Regions from separate parts of the Pradoshia sp. Z4_20 genome, predicted to be linked through region 1. Evidence: riboswitches for the same ligand, from Rfam matches in the RefSeq annotation. Region 1 holds a riboswitch; each other region holds the start of a gene.

Region 1 (3,194 bases):
AATGTTATACCCAATATGATGGACTTGGGTTAGCGAAGCTTGTAAAGGAAAAACAAGTATCCGCAATAGAATTAATAGAGGACGCATTTGAACAAATAAATGAACTAAATCCTAAAACAAATGCAGTTGTTCGAACTAGATTCGAAAAGGCAATGATGGAAACTGGAAAGTCTGAATCTATATACGGACCTTTTGCAGGAGTACCTATCTTATTAAAAGACTTATCACAATCTATTAAAGGCGAACCGATTACAGCGGGTTCAAAATTACATGTAAATCGGATTGCTAAACGGGATTCTAATTTTGTGAAAAAAATTCGTGAGGCAGGATTTGTCATTATTGGACAGACGAGTTCTCCGGAGTTTGGTCTGAAAAATATTACTGAGCCAGCTGTATATGGAGCGACACGTAATCCATGGAACCTGCAGCATTCATCGGGTGGATCAAGCGGCGGAGCATCAGCCAGTATAACTTCAGGTATGGTCCCAATTAGCGGTGCCAGTGATGGCGGCGGCTCTATTCGTATACCGGCATCATTCACTGGATTAGTAGGCTTGAAGCCAACAAGGGGAAGGACACCCGTTGGTCCAGGTGTGGGCCGCCAATGGCATGGAGCTGCGGTAGATTTTGCCTTAACCAAAACGGTTCGTGATAGTGCAGCTATGCTGGATGCCTTGCAAATCATTCAGCCGGATACTGCCTTTCAGGTACCTTTATATAATGGGAGCTATTTGAAGGAGCTTTCGAATCCATTGAAAGAAAGGTTTAAAATTGCTTTTTCCACAAAGTCTCCGGTGGGAACACCCGTTAGTGAAGAAGCTGTAGAAGCGGTACATAAGACAGTCAAATGGCTGGAACAGGCAGGGTTCACCGTTGAAGAATGTGATAATGGGGTAGATGGAATCCGCCTTATGGAAAATTACTATATTATGAATAGCGGAGAAATGGCAGCAGATATACTGTCCATTGAGGAAGCCATTGGACGGCCGATTACCGTTAATGATATAGAGATAGTCACATGGGTACTCAGAACTGCCGGGCAGAATGTATCAGCTGTTCAATTTACACGCAGTTTAGCTGAATGGGATACGGCAGCTGCACAAATGGCCAGGTTCAATGAGGATTATGATTTGTATTTGACGCCGGCAACAGCTTTCTCAGCTCCAAAGGTGGGCGAATTGACGCATACGGATGAACAGAGCTTGCAGTTATTGAAAGTAAATGAACTAAAACCCTCTGAACAGTTAGCAATGGTCTATGAAATGTTTAAACCAAGTTTAACGTATACGCCTTTTACACAGTTGGCGAACATCATCGGACAGCCTGCGATTAGCTTGCCTGTTCATATGACAGATTCTGGCTTACCCCTTGGAGTGCAATTGATGGCTCCAAAGGGAAGGGAAGATTGGCTTCTTAAAATAGGAGCGTTGTTAGAGCAATCCGATATATGGGTTGGACAGAAAGGGAATCCATATATTGGATGGTGATAAAAGTGATAGATCGACTAGAAGATGCGTGTAATTCAGTTGGTCAATTAGAACAGTCATTTCACTTGTTTAAATTTATGTGAATTCCTATATATCAAAAATATCTTCCGTTTACATTTTCAACATGATATATTAATAGTACGAAAATTTAAAACAATCATAAGTGCTCACTTTTGTGAGGTAAAAGGGAATCCAGTGTAAATCTGGAACAGCCCCCGCTACTGTAAGAGCTGATGAAATCACGTGACCACCTTTAAAAGAGGGAAGGTGTGAGAGTAAAGTGAAGCTCAGAGTCAGGAAACCTGCTTATGAATGTGTATTGCTTACTTTTCGGTGGGAAAAGGGATGGCGAACGTAGAGATGATTGTGTCTTTGCGCTGATTTTGACAGCGTTTTTTTGTCTGTGCATGAATCAAGCCTGTTTTCCTTAATCGGGAAGACAGGCTTTTTTATGTTTAATATTTCAGCGTAAATTCGCTAAATATAAATAAATTTTGAAAAAGGGAGAATAGTGAGATGAAAAAGATTGCAAGCTTATCACTTTTGGTGTTCTTATCCGTTTTTGCATTGTTTGCATGCGGAAATGATGAGACAGTAAACAACCAGGAAAAAGAAACAAACCAGGAAACAAGTGAGTATCCGAAAACCTTAACAGACGGTCGTGGGGAAGAGGTGACCCTTAAAGAAAAACCTTCAAGGATTGTTTCGACCACATTGGCTATTGATGAATATTTATTGCCTTTGGTTGATGAGGAGCGGATTGCCGCGGTAACGAAAATGTCTACAGACTCAGGGATTTCGAATGTAGCAGATCTAACAGATGGAATTGATACAAAAATTGAATCAGTCACATCTGAATTGGTGCTGTCACTTCAGCCTGATTTAGTGCTGATTCCTTCCTATGTAGATCCTGAGGTTCTTAAACAAATTGATGCTGCAGACATCACCACCTACCAACTTAAAGATGATTCCTCTATATCAGGTGTATTGGATGGTCTAATGGAGGTTGGTACCATTGTTGGCGAGGAAGATAAAGCAGAAGAAATCATAGCTGATGTCAAAAAGAGGATGTCAGATTTACAAACGAAAGCAAAAGCACAAACAGATAAAAAACGAGTGGTTTACTGGACACAGCAAAATTCTTCAGTTACTGAGAATACTACAATAGGAGAAATCATCACCTTAGCAGGCGGGATAAATGCCATTACAGAAGCGGGCATTACCGGTGAAGAGTATCCTGATTATCCAAATCTTTCAAAGGAAAAATTAGTTGAGATAAATCCAGATGTGATTATTACAAGCGATTGGCAGTATGACGGTTCAAAAGCAACATTCGTCGAGGAATGGCAAAAGGATCCGGCACTTAAAAATCTTAAAGCCTTTAAGAATAATGAAGTGCATGTGATAGAAAGCGCAAATTTAACAACGGCTTCCCATTTTGTGATTGAGGGAGCAGAAGATATTTATCAAGTTTTATATGGAGAATAATATGGTTTGTAAACAGTCTAAACAGGTTCTTATTTTTGGAATCCTGATTTGTTCCTTGCTCGTATCGTTACTTTTAGCAACCATGTATGGCGGGGTCATCGTTCCATTTACGGAAACTGTGAAAGTATTACTCTCACTGCTTCCATTTATAGAGTTTGACTATAACCCAATGTATGAAACAATCCTTGTGCAGATTCGCCTGGGGCGGGTTGTTGTGGC
Region 2 (3,194 bases), on a different contig from region 1:
CCTAACTTCCTGTTCATTCACATTCTCCGGAAACTCCTGGTAAGCAAAAAAAAAGATAAGATCTGCGAAACTTTTAAGTGCTTCTCGTCTGACCAGTTCTACTTCGAAAGAAACTCCGACTGATTCGAGTAAAATAAAATTGGCAACAGCCTTATTGGAAAAGCAAATTTCCAAATAGCGAAGAATTCCGGCATATGCTTTATAACCAATGCGTGGTTCCCGTAAAGCTGCAAGCTTAATCTCTTCTGCAACTTCTCCAATCAAACTTTCACAAAGTGCAACAATCAAAGTCTCTTTATTGCCGAATTGTTGGTAGAACGTTGTTTTCGAGACATGTGCATACTCAACTATGTCCAGAACTGATGTATTCTTGTAACCTCTTGTAGTGAATAATTGCAGGGCTGCATATAGCATTTTATCTCTTGCTTCGGTCGGCAGGTCATTTACATATAACATTCTTATCATTCCAATCCCATGTGTGAGTACGAATACGTATTGGTATCATCATACCTACACAAAAGGGAAATTTCAACAAAATTGTTAGAAAATTTAATTTATTTTCTTCAACAAAAAAAGAGCCTCCCAAAGTAAAATGGGCGGCTCTTAAATGAAAATGTTTATTTAAATATTTCAGGATAGATTTTTTCAGCTATCAATTGCAAGCCTTCTGTTAAACGTGGTCCCGGTCTTGACACTGTGTCATTATCTACATCATAAACCTGCTTATTTTGAACGGCAGGTACCTCGGACCAAGCTTTTCTTCCATATACCTTTTCTTCTGGATTTTCAATATAATAGCCATATGTAGTAAGAATAACATCAGGATTGCGATCAATGACTTGTTCTTCATTCATTGTTACCCAACCCTCTTGATCAGCGGCAATATTCTCTGCCTGAATGATATCAAGCATTTCGTCTATATAGGTTCCGTTAGCCGCTGTATATAAATCCGGTGAGGAAGATACTTCAATCCAAACCTTCTTCTTATCTTTTATAGCACTTGCTTTCTCTTTAATTTCTGCTACTTCTTTTTTCATATCCGAAATAATTTCATCAGCTTTGTCTGATGTTCCGGTTGCTTTAGCAATCAATTCAATTGTTCCATATGCACCATCAAACGAATTGGCGTCAGGTACGATAATAACATCAATACCAGCTGTCTGGAATTGTTTAATGGTATCCTTAGCATTATTAAAATGACTGGCAGAAAGCAATAAAAGATCCGGATTTAATTCCAACACTTTTTCAATATTGATTTCTAACCCGCCGACCTTAGGTTTGTCAGCAGCTTCTGTAGGAAAATTACAATAATCTGATACACCAATGATTTTCTCTCCAAGACCTAGTGCATAGGCCGTTTCAGTATTGCTTGGCAGCAAGGATACGATCGTGTCCGGCTTTTCCTCAATCTTGATGCTTTCTCCGGATCCATCCCTTACCTCAACAGGAAAGGCTGTGGACGTTGATTCAGAAACCTCTTTCTTCTGGTTTGAGTCATCTTCAGTTGACGAACACCCAAACATTAACATAGATAGCGTAAGCATTAGCATAAATAAAAATAAATAGTTTTGCTTTTTTAGCATAGTTATTCCCCTTTCCAACATAATAAAAAAGCCTTAGCTCGAAAAAAGCTAAGGCGAAAATCCACATTATAATAACAGGATTGGACGCCTACTTTTCCCTCCGAAAAATAGTACATACAAAAGAAAGAGCAGGTCTCCTGGCTGACGCATCAATTTACTCTGATTTACCTTCCCATGCTCTAAACAAAGAGCCGGTGGTTTACAAATCATTTCATCCGCGTATACAGTAGCGGGGGCTGCACCGGATTTGCACCGGTTTCCCTATTATCCTAATAAATAAGGCACTCTTACACTATTCAATATTTATATTTTTTATATAATCAGCTATCTTCATTCTTCTTCATATTCAACATCAGTATGTTCCCTGCAAAATTGTAAAACCATCGATAATTCATCTTCCTCAAGCTCAAAATCCAAAATACTTTGTGTTTCACTTTCTATAAACTCATATTTTGAAATTTGGTCCTGATTTTCATCCATTACATATATAACACGCAACAGAAGACCCTTATCGGTATATAGTTCATCTTCCTCGGGAACGGAAATCTCCAGTACATATTCGAACCTTTCTCCAGAAAGGATACCAAACGGGTCTTCCAGTTTCTCAACTGTATAACTTTGTATCTCGATCATCTTTATCAACCTTTCTAAAATGCTTATGTCTATTATACATGTTCAATCTCTTTATTAAACATTTTACCCAATTATTCAACTCCGTTTAGGAATATTTTTTAACAAGAATCAAAAACTATATTAAAATCACTTAATCCATAGGAGTTTATTATGCGTACTCTATCTGTTCTCACATTGCTCATTATCCAGCTTCTTATTCCATCTGAAACATTTGCAAAGACAGCCTACCTCAGTTTTGATGATGGTCCCTCAAACATCACACAGGAAATCCTCGATATCCTCAAAGTTCAGGATGTTAAGGCAACCTTTTTTGTAACGGGAACAGCCAGCCCGGGACATATGTATTTATATAAAGATATCGTAAAAAATGGACACGCTCTTGGACTGCATTCCTATTCTCATAATTATTCCAAAATCTATCGATCCAAGGATACTTTTTTTAAAGACATTACTCAACTGGAAGAATTTTTGGAAAGGGAAGTAGGCGTAAGCCCGAAAATCCTACGATTCCCCGGCGGCTCCAATAACTATGTCGCAAAACAATATGCCGGGACTGATTTAATGGATCAATTAAAGACTGAGGTAATAAAAAGAGGATATAAATATTATGATTGGAACTGCGATGCTAACGATGGATTAAATCCTCCAATTCCAGAAAAAAAATTACTTAAATTAATTATGCAAGGGGTAGGTGAAAAAGAAAATCTCTATATCCTCCTGCATGATTTTAACGGCAATACAACAATCGTGGATGGGCTTCCGGAAATCATTCGCCGTCTGAAACATAAAGGATACACCTTTAAAATAATGGATGAGTCCACACCAACTTTTGAATTTTAAAAATGATAAACAATTGCTGGCCATCATTCTGTAACGCTTCTTTTCTAACTTGAAATAAGGTTTACATTATAAAACAAACGCCCTTATTTAGGGGCGTTTTGTTTTTTTATTCGACTACAATGTAATTGCCATGTTCCA
Region 3 (3,194 bases), on a different contig from region 1:
TCTTTACGATCCCGTTTGACAAATTTTCCGCTCAGGCCCTCTGCAGGGGTAGCGATTAAGGAAAAGTTCATATTAAACTCTTCTGCCGCGTTATCTGCTTTCTTTCTCATAAATGATACAATTTCATAAGCCAAGTCGTATGCTTCCTCATTCTCCCCATGATGATAGCCAGTCAAGGCTTTAACACATTCCGCTAAACCGATAAAGCCAATTGATAGGGTCCCCTGTTTTAACAGCTCGCCTACTAATTGTTCTTCCTTCGCCTTTTTACTGCCTCTCCAAACACCTTGTGTATACAAAAATGAAAATTGGCTCACTTTCTTTTTTGCCTGATATTCATACCGATCAAATAACTGCCTGATGGCAATATTACAAATTTCATTTAGTTTTACGTAAAATTGTTCAATCGAATTAGATTGCAGCGCCAGTTTTACGAGGTTAATAGACGTAAAGGATAAATTGCCTCGGCCTATGCTGTTTTCTATCCCATGACGATTTCCCATAACCCTTGTGCGGCATCCCATATACGCAACCTCGGAATGATGTGTTCCATCATAATACTGATAATTAAAGTAACTATCTATAAAACTAAAATTCGGAAACAGCCTTTCCGCAGTTGTTTCAAGTGCTAATTGATAAAGGTCATAGTTTGGATCAGACTCGTCAAAATTAATACCAGTTTTCACTTTGAAAATCTGGATTGGAAATATGGGAGTTTCCCCATTACCTAAACCTGCGTTTGTAGCTAATAAAAGATTTCTAACAAGCATTCTGCCCTCTTTGGTTGTATCCGTTCCATAATTCACGGATACAAATGGAACTTGTCCGCCTCCGCGTGAATGCATGGAATTACAGTTATGGATAAATGCTTCACATGCCTGATAAACGGAACGCTCCGTTTCCTTCCATGCTGTTTGATGAAGCAACTCCTCATTCCATTCACAAGGATATTGCTTCAAACGTTTCACATGTTTTTTAAATGTTTTCTTTACATAGGGGGCTAGGTCCGCATCAAACATCGGAAACGATTGGCCGCCATGCTGCATATTTTGATTAGCCTGTATAATGATGGAAGCAAGCGCCATTGCACTGCCAATATCCTGCGGTGGTCTCATGGTACCGTGACCCGTATTAAAGCCTTTCTCAAGAAGATTCCCCAACGGAATTTGGCAGCAAGTTGTAGTACCAGTAGCATAAAAATCCAAATCATGCGGATAAAGGAGATTTTCATCAAACGCATGTCTTGCTTCATCAGAAAGTAAATTCTCCTTTGCATAATAGCGAGCACTTTCACTCGCAAACTTGCCCATTTGTCCCATTGGAGAGGAGGCATTCATATTGGCATTTTCATTGACCAACTCCAAATTATTCAGATGAACTATTTCTTCAAATGATTTTAATAATTCGTCTACTGGAGTTTCTGTCAATTTACTCTTTTCAGTAACCATTGGCTTCATAATATTTCCCTCCACGCAAAAAATCCCATTGCCTAAAATAAGCAATGGGAAAAGAAATAATAACAAGATTGAAAGACCAAAAATGCTATTTCATCCGTTCCACCCTCATTGCTCCCGATAAAGGCAAACCAGTGAAAAAGGCAGGTCTCCTGACTCATGCTTCACTTTACTCTAAGTCCTTCCCATAGATTTCTCTACAGTGGTTTACTTATTTCATCAGCATATACAGTTGCGGGTACAGTTCCGGATTTTAACCGGATTCCCTATTAAGTCGTAATACGACACCTTAAACACGTTAAACTCAATATATAGTATTTTAAATTAAAAATAATAACAACATATAGAATTATAAATCTTATATGTGAAAATAGCAACTAAAATTCCGACAATTTATTTAGGCAATTGCTGGAGAAATTGATTGATAAATGCTTCGGATTCCAATCGAATTCCAATGTATGGCGGATGAACACGTTTATTGGCTTCAAGAGGAACCCCCAACCACAATACTTTTTGGTCAAGGATGACAAATGTGAAGCTTGGCCCATTCTGAAGATGGATATCCGGATCCAAATAGGAATGGGAATCTGGAGAATACATCATCAGTCTTGTTCTTGAGTTCCTCGTCTTCACTCTTTGAACAAAATCCGATGATAACACACTGGAATTTGGCAAGGAAAGGATAATGGAAGATTGGGCTTTTTTTAAATCCTGATAGAACCCTTCCAAATTTCTTGCATAAATCCATTGTAATTTTGGATGATGGTTGGCAATCCATTTGCCTATTTGATCCATATTGACCATTTGATTCCGTTTCATTTGATATTGAACGAGCTGATGAAGAGTTTTTGTATGCGAAACTTTTGATTCTATAAACTCCACATCGCTGACATGAATCAGTTTCCCTTTTGTTCTGGTAATTGCAACATTTAACAGCCGTTCACTTTCCCTGCCCGTTAAAAGCATCCCTGCCCGATTTTGCGGATAACTATCAACACTATCAAATACCATTACTTCCCGTTCACTTCCCTGGAAACGATGGACAGTGGCCGCCAATATATCATGCAGGCCGTTCTCTTCCTCATATAGATCTTTAATTAATGTTTCCATCAATTGTGCCTGCGCACGATAAGGGGTTGCATAACCGATTGATTTACTCCCATTGCTGTAGGCTTCATGAATAACCTGAAAGGATAACAATAGATTCATCAAATTCATTCTAGAACCAGAGGAAGTGCCCGTAAAGCAGTGTTCCCCTGTGAAGCTCGTATTTAACAGTACGGAAGCACGATCTACAAAAGGTGTCTTTGAAACGATATCTTTTTTATTTATATGAACACTTGGATGATCGCCAACCAGTGAATTATAAACATATTGGTTCGTAAAAGCGGAGATATCCGGATGCATTCTCCTCTGTTCCTTTAATAAAAACAAATGAGTATGAAGTTTTCCCCCACGTGCAATATCAGCTACACCGGCACGATGGAAGATGTCCTCCTTCAGCCAGCGGTCTACAAGCTCTCCCCTCGAAACCGCAATAGGAGGTAATTGCTTAAAATCCCCACAAATAATACAACGCTTGGCAAGTGCGCCGGCAAAGGCAATTTGCGGGATAAAGGCCATACTGGCTTCATCAATGATAACTAGATCATACTCTTGTTCAAAAATACTCGGGTCCATTGCTGCTTTCGCCAAGGTAGTCCCAACAATGAAGGCATTTTTGACTAAATGAATTTCTTT
Region 4 (3,194 bases), on a different contig from region 1:
ATCTGCGGTGTTCCCGTAATAGGATGAGGGCGACTTACCAAATCTACCTCGTATACAGATGAAAGCAATGTTTCATCATAAAGTAAATCTATTCCACCCTCCGCCACCTTCCTTCCATCCTTAAGCAAAGCACATCTATCTGCATATAAAGCTGCCATGTTTAAATCATGGAGGATGGCGACAATCGTCAGCCCATTTTGAAGCTGGAGCCTCTTTAATAAATTTAACAATTCGATTGTATGCTTTACATCCAGATGATTTGTAGGTTCATCGAGAAACAGGAGCTTTGGCTGCTGGGCCAAAGCCTTTGCTAAAAGGACACGTTGCTTTTCCCCTCCGCTTAATGACGAAAAGTATGTATACTTAAATTTCAGCGTGTTTGTCTGAGCAAGACACTCATCAACAATTGCGTAATCCTCACTACGGTAATGATTAAAAAATCCCTTCTCCTGATAAGGATACCTGCCTAATAGTACGATTTCTTCCACCGTAAAATCTATACCCACCATATGTTCCTGACTTAACACGGCAGCAATTTTAGCCAATTCTCCGGTTTTATAGGATGAGGTCCTTTTCCCATTAATGATTGAAGTCCCTTCTTTATATTCCATTTTTCCCAATATACTTTTAATCAATGTCGTCTTACCGCTTCCATTTGGACCAAGAAGAGCAAAAAATTCTCCGCTCTCAACCTTAATAGATAAGTCCTGAAGCACTTGCTTATTTTTATGATAGCCTGCACTGAGGCTCCCTACGGTTAACATGTCAAATTCCTTCTTTTTATGCGTTCTTTAATCAGTAAGATTGTAAATACAGGTGCACCGATTAAGGCAGTAATGACACCGATTGGTAATTCCTGCGGGTTGATAATCGTACGTGCAATCAAGTCAGCCAATACGAGATATCCACCTCCAATAATCATGGATAATGGCAGTAAGTGGCGATGATCAGCACCAGCAAGAAGGCGAACAAGATGTGGAATAACCAGTCCAACAAAGCCAATAGCTCCTGATACGGCAACTGCTGCACCCGTTAATAGTCCAGCCCCGATAATAATGATTATTTTCTTTCGTTTCACATCGATACCATTATATTGAGCGGATTGATCTCCAAGAGCCATCCCATTTAGTTCACGATAATGATATAAAATTATGGAAGCTCCTATAATAAAAAAGGGAATCAATATACTGACGTGTCCCCAATTTTTCATAGCCACACTGCCCATCAGCCAGTTTAATACTTCCCTCATTTGATCTCCTGAGGATAGCGCAATGATAAGTGAGACCACAGCGCCAATGAATGAATTCATAATTATACCGGCTAAAATAATGGTCTCATTTGCATAGGTAACACTAGCTGCCTTTGTAATACCAAATACAATAAACAAGGTTATAAAACTAAACACGATTGCAACAAGCGGCAATGTGAACTGACCAAAAAGAGCAAATTCGATATTAAAGAATAGAACAATCACTGCCCCAACCGATGCACCGGAAGAAATTCCAATAGTATATGGATCAGCGAGTGGATTTTGCAAAAGCCCCTGAAAGGCAGCACCGGCAAGTGCCAGTGAGGCACCCACAAATAAAGCGATTAATACCCGGGGTAATCGTATATTCCAAATAATCATTTCTATATTTTTTGGACCGGTATAGAAGGATTCCTGGCCGGTCACGTTCTTCAAGAGAATCCCAAGAATATCTTTAAATGACATGTCCACGCTGCCTATAAACAGGCCGAGCAACGCAGCGAGCAGCAAAAACAGGATACTCCCAAAATAAATACCGGTTGTTCTATTTTTATTATTCATAACTTATACTTCAATTCCTCTTTACTCCTGGCGGCGAACCTCGGATTATTCATGCACTTTAAAACAAGATTATAAGCTACAACACATAAAAAATCCTTAGCTCAGGATGGTATTGAGCTAAGGATTCACTTTTTCACGCCTGTGAATACAATAAGCCTACTTTTCCCTCCGAAAAATAAGTACTAAAACTCTAAAAGCAGGTTTCCTGGCTTTTACTAAATCAGACTTGTGATTTAGTAAGTACAGTAGCGGGGGCTGCAACGGATTTGAACCGTTTTCCCTTTTACCCTCGTGTACCGAGGCACTTTTAAAGTGATTTATTAGATTTTATTCTTATTCTAATAGATTGATTGACTAATGGCAAATCCACTATTATTTCAACAGTTCTTTGGCAATTAATCTGAAGGAGTTTTCTTTAGCCTCGTATGAATGGGTGATTGTCACAAGCATAATTTCATCTGTAAAGAAGCGTTCACTCAGCTCTCTAATTTTTTCTCCAATCATTTTAGGAGAACCGATAATCATCTTGCTTCTGTTGTAATCAATCCGAGCTTTCTCAAACTGCGATAATGACATTTCATGAATTTCTTTTGGGTGAGGTGTTCCCTCTCTTATAATTCCCTGTGAAAGAAACAGCATCGATAAATCCAATGAACCAGCCAGATATTCTGCCTCTTCGTCCGATTCCGCACAAACTGTAAATACAGTAACCATACCTGATGGATTCTGTACTAACTCTGTAGGTCGAAATGCTTCATGGTAATGCTTCATATTTTCTTCAGCATATTCACTGTTAATAAACAAAGCAAAATTATAGGGTATACCCTTATGAGCTGCAAGAGCTGCGCTAGATGAACTAGATCCAAGCATCCACAATTCCGGCGGAGATGTAATGGTAGGTGTCGCCGATAACCCATATAGAGGATGCAATTCCGGTATTTGATCATAGAGATACCAGGATAACTCATCTACCTGGTCAGGAAAACGATGCAGTTCCTGTACTCTCCCCTCCTGCAACGCTCGCGTTGCTCTTGGCATCCCTCCAGGAGCCCTGCCGATTCCCAAATCTATTCTTCCTGGAGCTAAACCAGATAATACTCTGAAGTTTTCAGCTACTTTATAAGCACTGTAGTGAGGCAGCATAACACCGCCTGTTCCAACTCTTATTTTATCTGTTTGAGCAGCAATCCATGTTGCCAATATCTCAGGGGAAGATCCTGCCAAGCCTTGACTATCATGATGCTCGCTGACCCAAAATCTTGAGTATCCCCACTCCTCAGCCAATTTTGCCAGTTTGACCGTATTAGCAAGTGCCTGCTCTGAAGGCTCTCCAACAGAGCGCGGTGACTGGTCTAGAATACTTAATTTCACCATTTTGCTCCAT

Evidence for each region. A riboswitch is a leader RNA that binds a small molecule or an ion and turns the genes downstream of it on or off. The one in region 1 is predicted to bind cobalamin.
Region 2: another riboswitch for cobalamin. It lies ahead of AC4BHP_RS11470 (ABC transporter substrate-binding protein); the one in region 1 lies ahead of AC4BHP_RS06450 (ABC transporter substrate-binding protein).
Region 3: another riboswitch for cobalamin. It lies ahead of AC4BHP_RS05280 (anaerobic ribonucleoside triphosphate reductase); the one in region 1 lies ahead of AC4BHP_RS06450 (ABC transporter substrate-binding protein).
Region 4: another riboswitch for cobalamin. It lies ahead of AC4BHP_RS16365 (FecCD family ABC transporter permease); the one in region 1 lies ahead of AC4BHP_RS06450 (ABC transporter substrate-binding protein).

Annotation. Positions count from the first base shown of each region.
Region 1 covers NZ_JBZAJD010000002.1:97,840-101,033, reverse strand. Annotated here, with positions in the region: gene AC4BHP_RS06455 (amidase) at 1-1,487, shown strand, start outside; cobalamin riboswitch at 1,632-1,811, shown strand; gene AC4BHP_RS06450 (ABC transporter substrate-binding protein) at 2,004-2,975, shown strand; gene AC4BHP_RS06445 (FecCD family ABC transporter permease) at 2,977-3,194, shown strand, end outside.
Region 2 covers NZ_JBZAJD010000004.1:17,757-20,950, forward strand. Annotated here, with positions in the region: gene AC4BHP_RS11465 (TetR/AcrR family transcriptional regulator) at 1-465, opposite strand, end outside; gene AC4BHP_RS11470 (ABC transporter substrate-binding protein) at 618-1,583, opposite strand; cobalamin riboswitch at 1,694-1,887, opposite strand; gene AC4BHP_RS11475 (DUF6509 family protein) at 1,914-2,216, opposite strand; gene AC4BHP_RS11480 (polysaccharide deacetylase family protein) at 2,367-3,056, shown strand; gene AC4BHP_RS11485 (antibiotic biosynthesis monooxygenase family protein) at 3,163-3,194, opposite strand, start outside.
Region 3 covers NZ_JBZAJD010000001.1:1,100,850-1,104,043, reverse strand. Annotated here, with positions in the region: gene AC4BHP_RS05280 (anaerobic ribonucleoside triphosphate reductase) at 1-1,448, opposite strand, end outside; cobalamin riboswitch at 1,580-1,761, opposite strand; gene AC4BHP_RS05275 (DEAD/DEAH box helicase) at 1,848-3,194, opposite strand, start outside.
Region 4 covers NZ_JBZAJD010000009.1:35,115-38,308, reverse strand. Annotated here, with positions in the region: gene AC4BHP_RS16370 (ABC transporter ATP-binding protein) at 1-764, opposite strand, end outside; gene AC4BHP_RS16365 (FecCD family ABC transporter permease) at 758-1,810, opposite strand; cobalamin riboswitch at 1,989-2,134, opposite strand; gene AC4BHP_RS16360 (LLM class flavin-dependent oxidoreductase) at 2,183-3,184, opposite strand.